One region of the Pseudoalteromonas sp. MMG013 genome, then DNA from elsewhere that is predicted to be linked to it. Evidence: predicted binding sites of a transcription regulator. Region 1 holds the regulator's gene; the other holds the start of a gene.
The links. Region 1 encodes FliA, which starts transcription of late flagellar genes. Its sites were predicted from a motif close to CTAAAGNTNNNNNNNNNNNNGCCGATA; they were not measured.

Region 1 (6,039 bases):
GAAGTCCAGCCAGACGAAATGACGTCAATGCGCGAAGAAATGAATGCAATTCGTCAGTTGTTAGAGCACCAAGTTTCCGGGTTGATGCAACAAGATATGGCACGCAGAGATCCTACAAGAGCCTGTTTAATTGATCGCCTGCAAGGTATGGGGATTGATTCAGAGGTTGCGGAACAAATGGCGTGTTTTATTCCAGATGATGTTTCGCGCAAAGAAGCATGGAATGCATTGCTTAATATGGTCGTAAACCAAATGCATACAACTAATAATGATATTTTACGCCAAGGTGGTGTTTATGCGTTAGTTGGTCCAACTGGTGTGGGTAAAACAACCACTGTGGCAAAACTTGCGGCATTAGGCGCACAAAAATACGGAGCTGACAAAGTAGCGCTAATTACGACAGATACGTATAGAATAGGTGCTTATGAGCAGTTAGCGACATATGGCCGGATTATAGGTTGTCCTGTAAAGCAAGTAAAAGATGCCAATGAATTAGCAGAAGTTTTATATCATTTACGCAATAAGCGTCTAGTATTAATAGACACAGCAGGAATGAGTCAAAGAGATTTGCGATTAACAGAACAATTAAATACTTTAATGCGTAGCGCAAGAGTTGATATTAGAAGTTATTTAGTATTAAGTGCGACTTCACAGATGCATGTTTTACAAGAGTCGGTCCGTCACTTTCAAAAAGTAAATTTAAGTGGCTGTATTTTCACAAAACTTGATGAATGTCTAAGTTTAGGTGAGATTATCAGTATTGCGATTCAAAATCGCTTGCCAATAGGGTATCTTACTAATGGTCAACGGGTGCCAGAAGACATTCGAGTGGCAAATGCTCAAAAGTTAGTCAAAAAAGCTGAGCAATTGTATTTAAAGAGAATAAAAGCACAACATTCGAGGCGCGAAGCAGTGGCGTCTCAGACAGTAGGAATGTATGATTAACACAGTTTTAGATCAAGCAAGTGGCCTGCGTAGGATGAATCAAAATAATAACCATGGTGTTAAAGTCATAGCCGTTACTGGTGGTAAGGGTGGCGTGGGTAAAACCAATGTGTCTTTGAACACGGCTATAGCGCTAGGTCAACAAGGTAACAGAGTATTAGTTTTAGACGCTGATTTAGGGTTGGCAAATTGTGATGTCATGTTGGGTCTGCGTGTCGAAAAGAATTTATCTCATGTTTTATCGGGCGAATGTGAGCTAGATGAGATTTTAGTTGAAGGGCCAGCAGGCATAAAAATAGTGCCTGCGACATCCGGCTCACAGAATATGGTTGAGCTTACACCGGCAGAGCATGCTGGGTTGATCCGGGCATTTAGTGAGTTAAATACTGAATTTGACATTTTAATTGTAGATACTGCCGCCGGTATCTCGGATATGGTGCTAAGCTTCTCTAGAGCAGCACAGGACGTAATGGTCGTTGTATGTGATGAGCCAACGTCCATTACAGATGCTTATGCATTGATTAAAGTTTTAAGCAGAGAGCATGGCGTTTACAAATTTAAAATAGTTGCGAATATGGTGCGTAGTTTAAGAGAAGGCCAAGAGTTATTTGCTAAACTGTCTAAAGTGACGGATAGATTCTTAGATGTGGCACTTGAGCTTGTTGCAACAGTTCCGTATGACGAAAACATGCGAAAGTCTTCGCGGCGTCAAAAAACAATTGTTGAGCTATTTCCTAAGTCTCCAGCCGCGGTTGCATTTCGTGGACTGGCAAGCAAGGCCGCTAAATGGCCTATACCACATCAGCCATCAGGGCATTTAGAGTTTTTTATTGAACAACTTGTCAATGGGTAACTATGGCATCATCGGTGAGTAAAGCGATGGGGTATCAAACAACAGAACACTTGAGCATGGTGGTTGAACGTCATGCATCACTTGTAAAAAAGGTGGCATGCCATTTATTGGCAAGGCTACCTGCAAATATTCAATTAGATGATTTAATTCAATCAGGTATGATTGGTCTCATCGAGGCGTCAAAAAACTTTGACGCCAGTAAAGGGGCAAGTTTTGAAACATTCGCGGGTATTCGGATCCGGGGCGCGATGTTGGATGAAATCCGCCGGGGTGATTGGGCTCCACGTTCTGTTCATAAAAACAGCAGGACGGTGGCTGAAGCGATATCTTTCCTTGAATCTGTGTTGGGAAGAGAACCAAAAGATACTGAAATTGCTGAAAAACTTGATATTACGTTAGATGAGTACCATCATATTCTACATGATGTAAATGCGAGTAAAATTATCGGTATCGAGGATTTAGGCGTTGATGAAGACGTGATTACTCCTGCAAACCATGATTTATCGCTAGACAAACCTTTTAATAACGTTAAAAATGAACGTTTTAATGAATCGTTGCTGACAGCGATACAATCGCTACCAGAAAGGGATAGTTTAGTACTCTCTCTTTACTATAACGACGAAATGAATTTAAAAGAAATAGGCCAGATACTTGATGTTAGTGAATCTCGTGTTAGCCAAATCCATGGGCAGGCAATGATAAAGCTCAAAGCTAAAATCAATGACTGGGTCAATTAGAGTAAAAATAATAGGTTGAAACCTCACTGGAGGATGTTTTGGATAAAAACATGAAAATTCTCGTGGTTGATGATTTTTCTACAATGAGGAGAATAATCAAAAACTTACTTAGAGACTTAGGCTTTACAAATGTACAAGAAGCTGATGATGGAAGTACGGCGCTTCCCATGCTTCAAAATCAAGAGTTTGATTTTGTTGTAACAGACTGGAATATGCCTGGTATGCAAGGAATAGATTTATTGCGTGCAATTAGGGCTGACGATAGTTTAAAGCACATACCTGTTCTGATGGTAACAGCAGAAGCTAAAAAAGAGCAGATAGTAGCTGCTGCGCAAGCTGGTGTAAATGGATATATAGTTAAACCGTTTACTGCAGGAACGCTAAAAACTAAGTTAGAAAAAGTGTTTGAACGTTTAGGTTAACAATAAGAAGGAGAGGCTTATGTCAACGCCTTCTGTGCCTCAAATCACCCTTGAGCAAGCTAAACAACTTGTTGTTTATTTGGAACAAGGTGAGCAAGATAAAGCAGACCAACTTATACTGGATGCTGCGAATAAAGAACAGTCCGAGTTGTTTGCGGAGGTGGGTAAATTAACCCGTCAATTGCATGAGTCTCTAAAAAGTTTCGAACTCGATACTCGCCTTGCTGATTTGACGACTGAAGCCATTCCTGACGCTAAACAACGTTTAAATTATGTCATGGAAATGACTGAGAATGCAGCTAACAAAACAATGGATGCAATAGAGGCTAGCTTACCTTTAGCGCAACAGTTAGGTGACGAAATCTCAGAGATAAAGCCTACGTGGGATCGTTTAATGAGCCGAGATATCCAACTCGGTGAATTTAAAACGCTTTGTCATGACCTAGATCGTTTTATGCAGGGCTCTCAAACTCGTACTGACGAGTTACAGGGCCTGATGACTAACGTGCTAATGGCACAAGATTATCAAGATTTAACCGGTCAAGTTATTCGCCGTGTTATTGAACTTGTCAGGGAAGTTGAAGATAACCTTATCCATATGCTTACCGTTTTTGGTACGACTGATGAACTACCAGCCCAAGAAAGTGACGTAATCGCTGAGCAAGCGGTAGTTCAAGCAACTGAAGTAGACATCGATGCTATATCAGGTCCCGAAGGCCCCATATTGGATGCGGATACTCGCGATGATGTGGTTTCTGGGCAAGATGAAGTAGATGATTTATTGTCTAGTTTAGGCTTCTAATAGGAGAGTAGGTACATGAGCTTTGAAGTCGATGAAGATATCTTACAAGACTTTCTTGTTGAAGCAGGAGAAATTCTAGAGCTATTATCAGAACAACTGGTAGAACTGGAGAACAATCCTGAAGATAAGGAGTTATTGAACGCCATATTCCGAGGTTTCCATACTGTCAAAGGCGGAGCCGGCTTCTTAAGTATGACCGAACTCGTTGATGCATGTCATGGTGCTGAAAATGTGTTTGATGTATTAAGGCAAGGGCAAAGAGGCGTTAGCTCCGAATTGATGGATGTGATTCTACAGTCATTAGATACCATTAATGAGATGTTTGGGCATATTCAAAATCGTGAAAAACCAGAGCCTGCAGACCCTCAATTATTAGAGACGTTACATCAATTAAGTCGACCAGAATCAGAAGATGAAGCGCCAATTGTTGCAACCGAGCCCGAGCCGGTTAGTACTCCACCCGTCGATGATGTGTTATTTGAGGCGGACTTAGCGCCTGCTACAGAAAATGATGGTGGTATTGATGAGATATCAGAAGATGAATTTGAAAATTTATTGGATGAACTTCATGGATCAGGGCAAGGGCCTGCTCCTACTCCAGCGCCAGCTGCGAGCAGCAGTGATGGTGATATAAGTGATGATGAATTTGATAGTCTACTAGATGAATTACATGGCGTTGGTAGTTTTGGTAATATAGAGGCGGAATCATCAACTACAGGAAATTCGTCACAGCCAAGTGCGGCTGTCGGAGGTGATAACGCTGACGATGAAATCAATGATGATGATTTTGAAGCGTTATTAGATGAACTTCATGGCAAGGGGGGGGCTCCACGTTCAACAGAGTCAGAAGCACCAGCTAAACCGAGTGAATCTGCACAAATGCCTGAGCCTCCTAAAGCGGCTGCACCAACACCAGTACCAAAAGCAGCGCCAAAACCAAAACCAGCACCGAAACCAGTTGTTAAACCTGAAGCTAAGGCTGCGCCAGCGAAAGCGCCAGTGGCTAAAAAACCAGCTGCTGCGCAAGCAGAAACAACTGTACGAGTAGATACAAAACGTTTAGATCAAATCATGAATATGGTTGGTGAATTAGTTTTGGTTAGAAATAGGTTAGTGAGTTTAGCTAACAATACAAATAGTGAAACTATGGGTAAAGCTATTTCTAACTTAGATGTTGTTACTGCTGATTTACAAGGCGCGGTAATGAAAACTCGGATGCAGCCAATTAAAAAAGTGTTTGGTCGTTTTCCTCGCGTTGTTAGGGATTTAGCTCGAAGCCTGAAAAAAGATATTAATTTAATTTTGGAAGGTGAAGAGACTGACTTAGATAAAAACTTGGTTGAAGCGTTAGCTGACCCACTCGTTCACTTAGTGCGAAACTCAGTCGATCATGGTATTGAAATGCCGGATGTTCGTGAAGCAGCAAACAAGCCAAGAACGGGTACGGTTACGTTATCAGCCTCCCAAGAAGGGGATCATATATTGTTAACCATCAGAGATGATGGTGCAGGTATGGATCCTGAAAAACTTAAGAAAATAGCGATTGGGAAAGGGGTTATTGATTCTGATCAGGCTAGCCGTTTATCTGATACCGAAGCGTATAATTTAATTTTTGCACCAGGGTTTTCAACGAAAGAAGAAATATCTGATATCTCTGGCCGTGGCGTTGGAATGGATGTTGTAAAAACTAAAATTACTCAGCTCAATGGTTCCGTGAATATTCAGTCGGAGCTTCGTGTTGGCACTATTTTAGAAATCAAAGTACCACTGACGCTAGCGATACTCCCAACCTTAATGGTTGTTGTAGGTGAGCAAACTTTTGCATTACCTCTTGCTGGTGTTAGTGAGATTTTCCATTTAGACTTAACAAAAACGAATATTGTGGATGGACAACTAACTATTATCGTGAGGCAAAAAGCTATTCCACTATTTTATTTGGAGCATTGGTTAGTAAAAGGCGCTGATACAACGACCAGAAAAGCGGAAGGTCACGTCGTTATAGTGCAAATAGGTACGCAGCAAGTTGGATTTGTTGTTGACTCTTTGATTGGTCAAGAAGAGGTGGTAATTAAGCCTCTCGACCAATTGCTGCAAGGTACTCCAGGTATGGCTGGAGCTACAATAACCTCTGATGGTGGTATAGCGTTGATCTTAGATGTACCAAATATGCTGAAACATTACGCTGGTCAGTAACCCAGTTTGTAGATTACAGTTAAATTGATTGAAGTGGTGCTAGTGCGCCACTTTTCAGATCCGCATAGAAAAATGAGCGTGCCAATG
Region 2 (6,039 bases), on a different contig from region 1:
TTGTTATATTTACTTCTAATGAGCCGCAAGAAGCAAAGCAAGAAGTTAAAACTAAAACTCTCTACGTGGGCAATTTGCCTTATAAAGCCAATGAAGGCATCGTACGAGAATTATTTTCAGAACAAGGACAAGTTTTTAGCGTTCGTCTATTAAAAGACAAAAACACAGGTAAACGTCGTGGTTTTGGCTTTGTAGAAATGGCTGAGCAAGATGCTGACAAAGCTATTTCAGCATTAAACGACCAAGAGTTCCAACAAAGAACACTTAAAGTAAGAGCTGCAAAACAAAAGCAGTATGATGCGGAAGAAGAAGAGGCTAATAGCTAAGGTTTAACTGCAAGATGACACGATCATCAGATCTTACTTTATCAGGAGCCGTTGCATAAAATTGTAATGGCTTTTTTATTCTCTCTTCGCTGGACCCTTTTGTATTATTTGGAGGTGCCAAAATAGACAACACACGTCGAGCAATTGCCTCTCCTGAATCCACAAGTTTAACGTTACTGCCATAAAATGATGCCAAAGCAGCTTTTAAAATAGGGAAATGCGTACAACCAAGTACAATGACGTCTACACTCTGAGCAATATTGAGTGTTTGAAGTTCAGAAAACACCATATTATTGTCAAGCTCTTGTTGCCAATAAGCAGCTTCAGCTAACGACACTAAAGCGGTTGAATGATGTGAGTCAACTTTACAATTCTGTGCAAACTCCTCAATGAGTCCGTACGTATATGCATTGCTTGATGTTGCGGGCGTTGCCAACAAGGCGATATGCTTTGAGCTACTCAGCAATACACCGGGTTTGATCGCTGGTACGACCCCAACAATTGGAATATTCGTTAATTGACGTGTTGTATTTAGTGCTGCGGTTGACGCCGTATTACATGCAATAACAATGAGATCCACTTGAAGATCTAATTCTTTAATGCGTGTAACTAACGCTGCAAGTCTCGATTTAATAACAGCTTCTGATTGTAAACCATACGGTAATAGTGCGTTATCCATCACATAACTAAATTGTGCATGTGGGAGCTTAGATTCAAGATGCTGTAAAATACTGGTTCCACCAATCCCCGAATCAAATACCAATACATGTGGTGACACAACTATACTCCGCCATTATAAAGTGACGTGCAGTGTGCCACGCACAAAGCAGAAAATGAATCCCTAATTATCGCTAACGCTCTTGAGGCTTATTCAATTGCGTAAAAAAACCCTCAGCATAATCTAAAAAATTATTAAGCCTATCTTGACCATGATTCATCCATTCCAAAATATCTGGCAGTTGGCTCTCTAATCCAAACGACTTTGCACTTTCATTGATCGTTTCTAATTGTTTATCTAGAGGTTGTAGTGCTTTCTCTAAATCTTTAAGCGGATTACTTTGTTGATATTGGCTAATTGCCGCAGTAGTTTTAGTCTGTCTCAAATCCATCGTAAAGTTAGCTATTTGATCACTGCCTATATTCAACTCTTTTGCTTTGTCGAATGCTTCATCATAATCGCCGCCGAAGAAAGAGTCGCTGACGTCTCGAATATCTTTCATCATCTCATTAATGGCTTTTTGCTCATCTTCGTTCAGATCTCCGTTCACACTGATCGAAAAGCTCACTTCTTGCCTATTTTGCTCAGCATACGCAAAGCCTTCTCGGTTGCCCTCTTTTGCATAACTCGCACCTTGGCTCTGAGAATAAGCGTCACTAAAAGTAATTTGTACTTCATCCCCTTCTGCCGTCGTAAAAGTATAATCAGCTTGGTTTGCTAAACTCGCATATTGCGCTGCACTTACTGACATTTTATCTGGTTGAGGTTCAAACAATGACTTTTCGAATTCATCTAAGCCATTAAAAATACCCTCTTTAGACTTCGCAATACCTTCGCCAATCTCATCATTAAAAATACTACTTTCTTTTAGCTCATCCGTTGCTTCGTCTATGCCCATCAGCACACCTTTGCGCGCCTCCCCTAGCATATTTCGTAGTTCGTCATCGTCTTTACCGTCTGCTTTAGCTTTGTTAACTGCGCCTTTCACAAAATCCAAAACATTTTTGACAATCGACTCAAAGTCAAACAGCGGCTTCTCTTTTTCAGGTTTTTTCTCAATACCAAGAGCTTCAGCAAGCTTGTCGTCTAAAAACTTTGCAGCCAATTTACTTTTGTCTCCAGAGTAACTATCTGCATTATTCTGAATGGTCGGCATAAATGGTTTGCTATTACCTGCTCTAAACGAGCTAGCAGGGTTAAGTAATTGATTAAGTTGTCCTATTTTCATGATGTGGCTCCACACGGTGAAACTAGTAGGCTAAAAGAGCCAACTACAATGCCTTCATTATCGGCAGATTTAAATAAAGCTTAAGTTATTTAGTATAGAAAATAAGCGCGTTTTTCGCGATACACTGGACAAATCTCTAACGGTGCCTAAAATAGCGCGTCTCTATACAGTAAGGTAATTCTGATCATGGCCGTCATAACAATTGATACTTCCACTTATGCCCAGCAACTTGAAGAAAAGCAGCAGCGCATTTCTCAACAATTCGCGCGTTTTGATGCTCCTGATTTAGAGGTATACGATTCTCCGAAAACACAGTATCGCCAACGCGCTGAATTTAGAGTATGGCATGAAGGTGATGATCTATACCACATCATGTTTGATCAAGCGACGAAACAGAAAATACGCGTTGAACAATTCGATCCAGCTGCCCCCCTTATCAGTGAGTTAATGTCCGTTATGATGGACAAATTACGTCACAATGAAATACTACGTCGTAAGCTGTTTCAGATTGATTACCTATCTACGCTAAGTGGAGAGATTCTCATTAGTTTACTTTATCACAAACCACTAGACGAACAGTGGCAAGCAGCAATGGAGACGCTACGGACTGAATTAAAGCAAACCTATAAAGTTGATTTTATTGGGCGTGCGAGAAAACAGAAAGTGATCTTCGAACATGATTATGTGACCGAACAATTAAATGTCAATGGCCAGACCTATATCTACCAACAAGTTGAGAATAGCTTTACCCAACCTAATGCCGTTGTGAATGAGAAGATGCTCGCCTGGGCACAGTCACTCTGTGTACCATTAGAGAACGATTTACTTGAGTTATATTGTGGTAACGGGAATTTTTCGATTGCTCTGGCTGGTAGTTTTAATAAAGTGCTCGCAACAGAAATATCTAAACCGTCAGTTCACTCAGCACAATTTAATATTGCCGCAAATAAGGTAAACAACTTGGATATCTTACGAATGTCTAGTGAAGAATTTACCCAGGCGATGAAAGGCGAGCGTAGTTTTTCGCGATTAAATGGCATTGAACTTAAAGATTACAACTGTCAAACAATCCTAGTTGACCCACCCCGAGCAGGCATGGACGAACTAACCTGCCGTCTTGTCGCCAATTACGACAATGTGATTTACATTTCATGTAACCCAGACACACTCGAACGTGATTTAGAGTTACTCTGTGAAACGCATAGTGTTTCGCGTATCGCTATTTTTGATCAGTTCCCATACACCCACCATGTTGAGTCAGGTGTATTTCTACAACGTAAATAAGCGCTTTCATTAAAGTGATCTCAGCGCTTTGCTCAGTGCTGGGATCTGCTCCTCACTAAAAACACGAATACCATTTTGCTCTAAGAGCTTCGCAGTCCAACCCATGCCTGCAACTTTATTACCTGTAAACGACCCATCATAAATCGTATTTCTGCCGCATGATGGGCTCGACTCCTTCAACAAAGCAAAACGTATATTGCTTGCTAAACAGTGAGCTAAAGCCAATTTTGCACCTCTTGCAAATTCATCTGACACGTCAACTCCTGATACAGTAATTATCTGTGACATCAAAATTTCGGCTGCGTCTCTAGGAGTAGGTAACCCACCGGCCACCTCTGGACAAAATGATACCACGCGTTGTTGCTCACACAGCTGAGAGATAAACGGGTCGCTCAGCCGCTGTGCCTGACCATCATATCGAACCGGCTGCCCAAGCAAACAACTCGACACCAAAACCTTTTCCATCGTGACTCTCCTAAACAAAAAACCCCGCTTATGCGGGGCTTTTTAAGTCTAACAAATATTTACTTTGCAGCAAGGTAATTGATTAGTTCACTAATTTGCTCTGGTGTGGTTGTTTTAGACTCGCGTAAACGCAGCTTATATTTACCATTAACAATAAAAGTAGGAACGCCAGTCAAAGCACGCTTATCTTGCATTTGCTTTTGCATTCTGACCATTTTCGATGCTTTTGTACGTACCGAAAAGCTCTTATACAGTTTATCAAACTTCTCACCATCAACGCCTTGCGCGACAAAAATATCTTTCATATCAGCAAGTTCATTAATTTTACCGCGCGTACCGTGTAAATGAGTGAAAATAGCAGTCACGATTTTATCTTTTTGTGGCAGCACCTCTGCGGTAGCTAACGCATTGCTCATAATTTTCTGCAATTTTTCATCTCGCGTACCAACAAAGTCAACATGGCTTTTTTTGAACTTAACACCTTCATTTAGTTTCGGCTTAACTTTAGCAATCAAGGGTTCAAATGCATTACATGCTGGGCAATAGAACGAAAAGTACTCCGTTACTTCTGGTTTTTTAGTACTGCGTTCTGAGATCACTTCATAATGAACGCCCTCTTCAAATACAGCCGCATTGGCCAGCATAGGCATCATCATCGCTATCGCTGCCGCTTTAATTACTTTTAACATTAAATTCTCCAATCCTTATTTTTTTAATAAGTGTTTTACTAAGTCATTTAATTCGTCTTGGCTTTGTAACTCACTCACATTAATTTTATATTTATCATTTACTATAAAAGTAGGTACACCTGTTAGCGCTCCCGCCTTTGAAAACTTTTCTTGTGCATCTTGCATCGCTTTTTCTTCACTGATCACTGGCATGGTTGCTAATGCGGCGTCAAACTGTGCGCCCGTAATACCATTCACCTCTAATAACTTCTTTAAATCAGTAATGTTATCTAATGGCACTTTTTTCACATGAATACTATCGAACAGTTTCGCAGCAATATCATCACCCTTACCGGCATTTTTAGCCACAATGTAGGCATAACTTAAGTTACTTTGTACGTCTGCAGACAAGCCACCAAGGAAATTTACATGACTTTTTTCAAACACAGCCCCTTTTGGTAAATTATCCGCTAAAGCCTTCGCTACAGGTTCAAAACGAAAACAATGAGGACAATAAAATGAGAAAAATTCAGTTACCTTTGGTGAGGCACTTTTTTCAGTGGTCAGTGTTTGGTAATGTTTACCATCCGTAAAATCGGCTGCCATAACAAATAAGGGCAAACAAAATAATAATACTGCAAATTGTAATTTCTTTAACATCGGTCTCTCTCAAATTTATGGAATTAGTTTTATAGCGGGTTCATTTAATACCGCATATTGTTCTTTTAACGCTAAGACCTGCTGCTCCCAGTATTTGTCTGTAGCAAACCACGAAAAGTTCCGTGGAAATGCAGGATCTTGCCATCGAGTCGCAAGCCAGCCCATATAATGCACCATTCGCATCGCTCGTAAAGGTTCAATCAAACCTAATTGACGGTGATCAAAACTTTGAAATTCTTCGTAGCCACACAGAAGTGTATCTAACTGCATCGCTTTTTCTTGTCTATCTCCATTTAACATCATCCAGAGATCTTGAATCGCTGGACCTTGTCGACAATCATCTAGGTCGACAAGTAACAATTTATCATTTGACCACAAGATATTGCCAGCATGACAGTCTCCATGCAAACGGATTTGGTCAGTTTTATAATATGTTTGTTCCGTTTTATCTATCAGCTGATCTAATATTGTCAAAAAAGGCGTTTCCATATATTTTGACAACAACTGGCTAGATAAAATAGCCTCTCGGGCATGATGTAAATAATCTTGTGTGTTAACTGTTGGCCTATGAGTGAACACATGATTTCCTGCAACACTATGTAAACGACCAATATAGCGCCCTAGCATCTCAAGCTGATCTAAGTTATCCATCTCAAATTGTCTTCCCCCCACACTTGGAAACAGCGTAAA

Region 2: a site for FliA is predicted at 2,331-2,357, ahead of J8L98_RS10070 (DUF5610 domain-containing protein). Genes of this name have one in related genera too.

The regions. Positions count from the first base shown of each region.
Region 1 covers NZ_JAGJEE010000007.1:124,111-130,149, reverse strand. The annotation lists gene flhF (flagellar biosynthesis protein FlhF) at 1-945, shown strand, start outside; gene J8L98_RS09600 (MinD/ParA family protein) at 938-1,798, shown strand; gene J8L98_RS09595 (RNA polymerase sigma factor FliA) at 1,801-2,535, shown strand; gene cheY (chemotaxis response regulator CheY) at 2,574-2,957, shown strand; gene J8L98_RS09585 (protein phosphatase CheZ) at 2,977-3,759, shown strand; gene J8L98_RS09580 (chemotaxis protein CheA) at 3,775-5,952, shown strand; gene J8L98_RS09575 (chemotaxis response regulator protein-glutamate methylesterase) at 6,037-6,039, shown strand, end outside.
Region 2 covers NZ_JAGJEE010000008.1:353-6,391, forward strand. The annotation lists gene J8L98_RS10060 (RNA-binding protein) at 1-326, shown strand, start outside; gene murI (glutamate racemase) at 316-1,104, opposite strand; gene J8L98_RS10070 (DUF5610 domain-containing protein) at 1,178-2,272, opposite strand; gene trmA (tRNA (uridine(54)-C5)-methyltransferase TrmA) at 2,459-3,556, shown strand; gene J8L98_RS10080 (DUF523 domain-containing protein) at 3,566-4,021, opposite strand; gene J8L98_RS10085 (thiol:disulfide interchange protein DsbA/DsbL) at 4,081-4,710, opposite strand; gene J8L98_RS10090 (thiol:disulfide interchange protein DsbA/DsbL) at 4,726-5,349, opposite strand; gene J8L98_RS10095 (serine/threonine protein kinase) at 5,365-6,039, opposite strand, start outside.